DNA from 2 places in the Microbacterium arborescens genome. Region 2 is predicted to be linked to the other one. Evidence: predicted binding sites of a transcription regulator. Region 2 holds the regulator's gene; the other holds the start of a gene.
The links. Region 2 encodes LexA, which represses DNA repair genes until DNA is damaged. Its sites were predicted from a motif close to TCGAACANNTGTTCGA; they were not measured.

Region 1: a site for LexA is predicted at 1,854-1,869, ahead of QUC20_RS13660 (HNH endonuclease signature motif containing protein). Genes of this name have one in related genera too.

Annotation. Positions count from the first base shown of each region.
Region 1 is NZ_CP128474.1:2,902,245-2,905,648, forward strand. It holds gene QUC20_RS13645 (hypothetical protein) at 1-234, opposite strand, end outside; gene QUC20_RS13650 (hypothetical protein) at 453-863, shown strand; gene QUC20_RS13655 (hypothetical protein) at 878-1,750, shown strand; gene QUC20_RS13660 (HNH endonuclease signature motif containing protein) at 1,904-3,262, shown strand.
Region 2 is NZ_CP128474.1:1,074,626-1,078,029, reverse strand. It holds gene QUC20_RS05045 (histidinol-phosphate transaminase) at 1-535, opposite strand, end outside; gene QUC20_RS05040 (LysM peptidoglycan-binding domain-containing protein) at 607-966, opposite strand; gene lexA (transcriptional repressor LexA) at 1,223-1,888, shown strand; gene QUC20_RS05030 (dipeptidyl-peptidase 5) at 1,956-3,404, shown strand, end outside.

The sequences.
Region 1 (3,404 bases), 1.5 Mb from region 2:
CCAGTTCCTTCGCCCCGGGGAGCAGACATCCGTGGTCTCCGTGGTCAGCACGACCCCGCCGGCCGCTCGCGAAAGCGCTGCTTCGGCCGCCGCCGCGGCATCCGCACGCTGCGCCACCGTGTACGGGTCGTACTCCTGCGGGTCGACTCGTCCCTGCGAACACGCGGCCATCGCGAGCACGAGGACGACGCACCCGACGGTCGCGACGAACAGGCGGCGCGGCCTTCGCGCCACGCTCCGTCGCATCACGTTCAATTGGTCACCGCCCGGCTCGAGCGGGCACCGCCGCGTCTGCCGAAGCGACCGAGTGTCCCCGCGGCGTCACTCTAGCGATCACGGTTACCTGCGTGCCTTTCGCGCGTCCACGCGAGTGACATCGGCGCGACCTGACGGGCGAAGTCACATGCCCGGCACCGTCACGGCGGCGAGGCGCCCACCGGCAGAATCGCCTTATGAGAGTCCTCGCGACAATGCTCTTGCGTAGCCGACGGCCGCCTCGTGATGCCTCGCTGAGCGCACCCGCCGACACCGATCCGGTTGCCGAAGAGGAATCGGTCGCGGACGATCTCGCCGACTTGCTGCGAGCCCATGACGAGGACTTCTCGCAGTACGCGCGGACTCTGGGCGCAACGCTGGGGCGCGGAGTCGCCGTCCTCACGCTCGTCTCACTCTTCGCCCTCACCCAGCTCAACCCAGACGCGCCGCGGCTCGTCCTGCCGCGGTTCGACGGCGGCGACGCACTCGCCGCGTTCGGTGTAGTCGGCCTGTTCGTCACCACTCTGCAACTCGCCGTCCGAGACCCTGGGGCGCTTCAACAGCCCACTGCATCGGGGGGGGGGGACGGCAGCAACTCCTCCCACTGATCGCCGCGCTGCTCGTGCCCACGTCACTCGGCTTGGGCATCTACATCGCCATCCCATACATGATCGAACCCGCACCGACCGGCATCGACCTGGTGCGCGGCTTCGGCCCGATAGCTCTCGGAATTCTCCTGGCGCTATTCGCGGCAGACGCCGCGGCGGCAGTCCCCCTCCCCCCGACCGACCCGGCTGTGCGACGCACGCGCCGAAAGATCGCCGCGGAAGAGCAGCGCGCAGCTCTCACCGCGCTCAAGCGCCGCGCGGGGCCGCCATCTATGCGAGGGGTGATCAGTGACATTGCGCGCGTCATCGGTCTCATGGTCGCTCAGCTCCTCATGCTCAACGCGGTCGCCCCTACCGACACTGACGTGGTCATCCTCGCCATGGTCGGCGTCTCGGGGACGATCGTCATCGCGAGTATCGAATCGGCCGACGGGACGAACCCGATCGGCGCTGCGGCCGACGCTCTTCTTCGATTCACCGTCGTCACCTGCAGCAACGCCGGGATGGCGTTCTACCTCACCGGCCGGCGGCGGCCGCGCTCCGACGATGGCCCCGCCGAGAGCCGGCTTCTCCGGGCGATCGCAATCAAGCTCGCAGAGGGCAAAGCGAACCGGCTCGACGACGGTGTCCTGCGGGACGAAAGCAAGCGCCCTGCGACGCTGCCGTTGAACCGGCTCGCTGTCATCAGCCCGTTCGTCAGCGTCGTGTTCCCCCTCGGGCTGATACTCGCCGCCGCAGCGGGCGAACAGATCGCCACGGCCTCACCGCCGAAAGAGCGCGGCGAAGGGTGGGCGCGAGCTGCGGAGGTGATCTCGTGGGCCGTTGCAAGCCTTCTGCTGATCGTCCCCGCCGTGGCGCTCGCGATTTCCACCGCAACTATCACGTGAGTCGTCACTGCCAACCTGCCGAATCCCGACTCGGTGTAGAGGAGCGGGCTCCGCCGCGGCCGTCCATTCCTCCACAACCGAGCCGCAAAACAGTTCTCCACAGCCGTACGGATATTCGAGGAGAATGTCTGACTCCCTCGCAATAATGGGAACATGACATCGAACGGCGAAAGCTCATACGAACCGGATGCCGGCTCGTCGAGCGTGCCGTACGCGGGCGTCATCGATCGGGTGTCCGAGGCAGACGACCTGCTCCACGCAGCGAACATCGCGATGACTCGTGCGCTCGCCGAGGCGGGGCGCAGCGCTCTGCGCGTCGCTGCGCGCTCGGGCGAGCGGCCGCGTGGCATGGGGTCCGACATGGAGATGCGCTCGATCGCCGCCGAGATCGCCGGAGTGAGGCGGTCGCACGACCGCCGCGCGCAGAACGAGATCGACCACGCGCTGACCATCGTCGACGACTACCCCGTCGTCTTCGAGGCATGGGAGCGGCAGCGCATCACGCGCGAGCACGTCGACGTCGTCATCCGGATGGGATGCGGCCTCGCCGACGACATCCGCGACGACTACGCACGGCAGGCGATCCTCGTCTGCGAGCGCGACATCGCCTCCCGGGTGCGCGAACCGCTCCGCAACCTCGCCGCCCGGATGGGGTCCGAGTCCTTCGCCGAGCGGCACCGCAGCGCCGCGGCGAAGCGAGGCGTCTGGGTGACCCACGGCACCGACGGCATGTCCGAACTCAGCGCCACCCTGCCGACGGTCATCGCCGCAGGCATCCACGACCGCCTCACCTCCATGGCGCAGTCCGTCAAAGACGCACGCGCCGCCGCCGGTGGGGCGCCGGTGGAGGATTCTGCACCCGACGTCCGCACGATGGATCAGCTCCGCGCCGACATCCTCGGCGACCTGCTGCTGGGCGGCGCCCCGGTCGTCGATCCCACGTACGGCAGCGACGCCGCGGGGCCACTGGGTGCGATCCGGGCGCAGGTCCAGGTGACGCTGAGGTCCGAGACGGTGACCGGCACCGACGAGGCCCCCGCCGAACTGGTGGGCGCCTCGCTCATCGACGCCGACACCGCCCGCAGACTCGCCGGCCGCGCCAGGATGTGGAACCGGCTCTTCATCGACCCCATCACCCGCACCCCGGTCGAGGTCGACACCTACCGGCCGCCCGCGGCGATGAGCAGACTGCTCAAGGCAAGAGATCAACACTGCCGATTCCCCGGATGCCGCCGGGCCGCGATCCGGTGCGAACTCGACCACACCATCGACTACGCCCTCGGTGGGCACACGCACATCTTCAACCTTGCCCACCTGTGTCAGCGACACCATTCGATGAAGCAATTCACCCGGTGGGAAGTCAGACAGATCGGCGGCGGGGTCATGGAATGGACCTCGCCCCTGGGCCGGGTCTACCGCGAAGATGTTCCGGTTCCGTCGGTCTGTTTCGTTCCCGACACTGGCGCCGCGCCACCACCCGAGGCGAGCAGGCACGAGCCACCGCCCTTCTGACACGGGTGGGTCGCTACCTGCGCCTCGGTCAGCTCGAGGAGCATGGCTAATCCCGTGCTTCCCGGCCGCGTGGCACTCGACGGGGCCTCCGCAGCGCACTCGCACGTCGTCTGAAGATGGCGGGCGTCCAGCTCGACGCTCA
Region 2 (3,404 bases):
CGATGACGTCGAGACCGAGAGGTGTGCCGGTCGGGTTGTTCGGGGCGCAGAGGAAGACGACGTCGGGCCGCAGATCGGCGACCTGCGCTGCGGCGGAAGCGGCGTCGAGCGTGAAGTCGGGCGCACGCGTCCCCGCGACGTACTGCGCGCCGGTCGCGCGCGTCAGCAGCGGGTACATCGAGTAGGTGGGGCCGAAGCCCATCGCGGTGCGGCCCGGTCCGCCGAAGGCCTGGAGCAGGTGCTGCAGCACCTCGTTCGATCCGTTCGCAGCCCAGATCCGATCCGCCGTGAGACCGTGGCCCAGGTACTCGGCGAAGGACTCGCGCAGGTGGGTGAACTCTCGATCGGGATAGCGGTTGACATCTCGCAGGGCACGGGCGACGGCATCCAGGATGTCGTCGGCGACCTCTTCGGGAACCGGATGCGTGTTCTCGTTGACGTTCAGCGCGACCGGGAGCGGCGCCTGAGGGGCACCGTACGGGGTGAGGCCTCTCAGATCGTCTCTGAGGGGCAGATCATCCAGACTCGGGCTCATCCCACCCATGCTAGGCCGCAGCGCGTCGTCGAGTGACCGAACTCGGCGGACTCACCGCGCGCAGCAGCTCGTCAGCTGGCGCCCGTGTACTCGAGCGGGATGGCCAGCGTCTGGCCGGCCTCGAGCTGACCCGAGCCGAGCGCGTTGAGTCGGACGATCGCGTCGACGACGTCGCGGGGGTCGGCCGCGGGGGCGACCTCTTCGGCGATCGACCAGAGGGACTCCCCCGACATCACGGTGACGGTCGTGAACGAGCCCGCGGGCGCCCCTGCGTCGTTCGAGGCGAGCGCGCCACCGCCGGAGAGTGCGACCGCAGTGATGGCGACGACCGCCGGGAGGGCGGCGATCGTCGCAACGACGCGGCGTCCGCGGCGCGTCATACGCAGGCGGGTACGGGGGGCCGGTGCGAAGCGGGCATCGATCGTGGTCATGACATCTCCTCGGGAGCGGTAGGAAGATTCGCCCTCGCCTCTCGGCCGGGAGAGACGGGTGCGAACTTCGGTTCCGAACGTATCTTCGATATTGTGTGGTGTCAACCACCCACCGAAATCGGAGACCGATCGAAGAGACACGCGGAGCGTTCCGTGATGTCGCCGTCGTATCGGGCTACCTTTTCGACAGCGAGAGCCCACCACGAACCTCCGACATCGGGTCGGGGACGGGGCGTGACGACAGGAGACCGGCGGTATGAGCGAGAAGCCGCAGACGCGACGACGCAAGAATCTGAGCGACAAGCAGCTCGCGATCCTCGAGGTGATCCAGCACGCGATCGCCCGCAACGGCTATCCGCCGAGCATGCGCGAGATCGGCGACGCGGTCGGCCTCAAGTCGCTCTCGAGCGTCACCCACCAGCTGAACCAGCTCGAGCTCAGCGGCTACCTCCGCCGCGACCCCGGCAAGACCCGGGCGATGGAGGTCCTGATCGACCTCCCCGGCACGGCCGGTGAGAACCCGGCCGATGCGGCGCCCGCTCTCGGCGACGCCGCCCTGGTCCCTCTCGTGGGCCGGATCGCGGCCGGGGTCCCGATCACCGCCGACCAGCAGGTCGAGGAGATCTTCCCGCTGCCACGCCAGCTCGTCGGCAAGGGAGAGCTCTTCATGCTCAAGGTCGTCGGCGACTCGATGATCGATGCGGCCATCTGCGACGGCGACTGGGTCGTCGTGCGCGCACAGGCGACAGCCGACAACGGAGAGATCGTCGCCGCGATGCTCGACGGCGAGGCGACCGTGAAGACACTCCGTCAGCGCGACGGTCACACCTGGCTCCTCCCCCGCAACTCCGCCTTCGAGCCGATCCTCGGCGACGACGCGACGCTCCTCGGCAAGGTGGTCGCCGTCCTCCGCGCCGTCTGACCCGCGCGCCGCCGCGCACCTCCCGTCATCTCGCCGCGGGGTGCCGCGGCTCGCGTAGCGTGGCGGTATGTCGCAGCAACTGCCCTACGGTTCCTGGCCTTCTCCCCTGACCGCATCGTGGGCGAGCTCGTCGTCACTGCGCCTCGACGGCGCCGGCTTCGTCGGCGATGAGGTCTGGTGGGGCGAGTCGCTGCCCGACGAGGGCGGCCGCGTCGCCGTCGTGCGCCGCCGAGGCGACGGCGAGGTCGAGGTCGTCCTTCCCGCCCCCTGGAACGCCCGGTCACGCGTCCACGAGTACGGCGGAGGTGCGTGGGCGGTCTCCGATGACGGCGATCTGTTCTTCGTCGACAAGTCCGACCAGCGCATCCGTCGCCTCCGCCCCGGCGGCGAGCCCGAGGCGCTCACCCCCGACGAGAGCGGCACGCACTACGGCGGGCTTCGCTGGCAGCGCGGCGTCCTGCTCGCGGTGCGCGAACGCGAACGCTCAGAGGGCACTCCCGAACGCCACATCGTGCGCATCGACGGCGCTACGGGCGCCCACGCTTCGGGCGTGACCGAGCTCGCGGGCGGCAGCGACTTCGTCGCCCAGCCCGCCCTCTCACCCGATGGCTCGCACCTCGCCTGGGTGGCCTGGGACCACCCGGACATGCCCTGGGACCGCACCCGCATCCGCGTCGTCGACCTCCGCGCCCCGCACCGGGTCCGTGACGTCGCCGGTGGCAGCACGGCCGCGCTTCAGCCGGAATGGACCCCCGATGGCCAGCTCGTCGTCGTCGACGAGCCGACCGGGCGCTGGAACCTCTACCGCGTCGACCCCGACGCCGACGCGAACCCGGCCCCGATCTCCCCCGCCGACGCTGACACAGGCGGCGGGCTGTGGGTGCTGGGAACCCGCTGGTACGCGCCGCTCGATGACGGCCGCGTCGTCGCCGTCCGCACGCACGGATCGGATCAGCTCGTCGTCATCGACCGCGACGGTGGCGCCGTCCCGCTCCCGGTACCCGCCACAGCGCGGCTGCAGATCGAGGATGTCGCGGGCAGCAGCGCCCTCGTCAGCGGCACGATGCCGGGCGCGACGGGGCTGTGGATCGTCGATCTGGACAGCGGCGAGGCGACCGCGGTGCGCGGCGGCGCTCCCGATGTCGATGCGGCATGGATTCCGCACGCCCGTCAGCTGACGACCGAAGGCCCGCACGGCCCCGTGCACGCCTTCGCCTACCCGCCGACCAATCCCGACGTCGAAGCGCCGACCGATGAGCTGCCACCGTACCTCGTGTGGGTACACGGCGGTCCGACCTCGCATGTGGGCGGTACGGCGGACAGCAAGGTGGCCTACTTCACCAGTCGCGGCATCGGCGTGCTCGACGTCAACTACGGCGGCTCGACGGGCTACGGCCGCTCGTACCGCGAACGACTGAAGGGCCAGTGGGGCGTCGTGGACGTCGACGATGTCGCGACCGCTGCCCGAGGGCTCGCCGCCGACGGACTCGCCGACCCGTCACGTCTCGCGATCGAG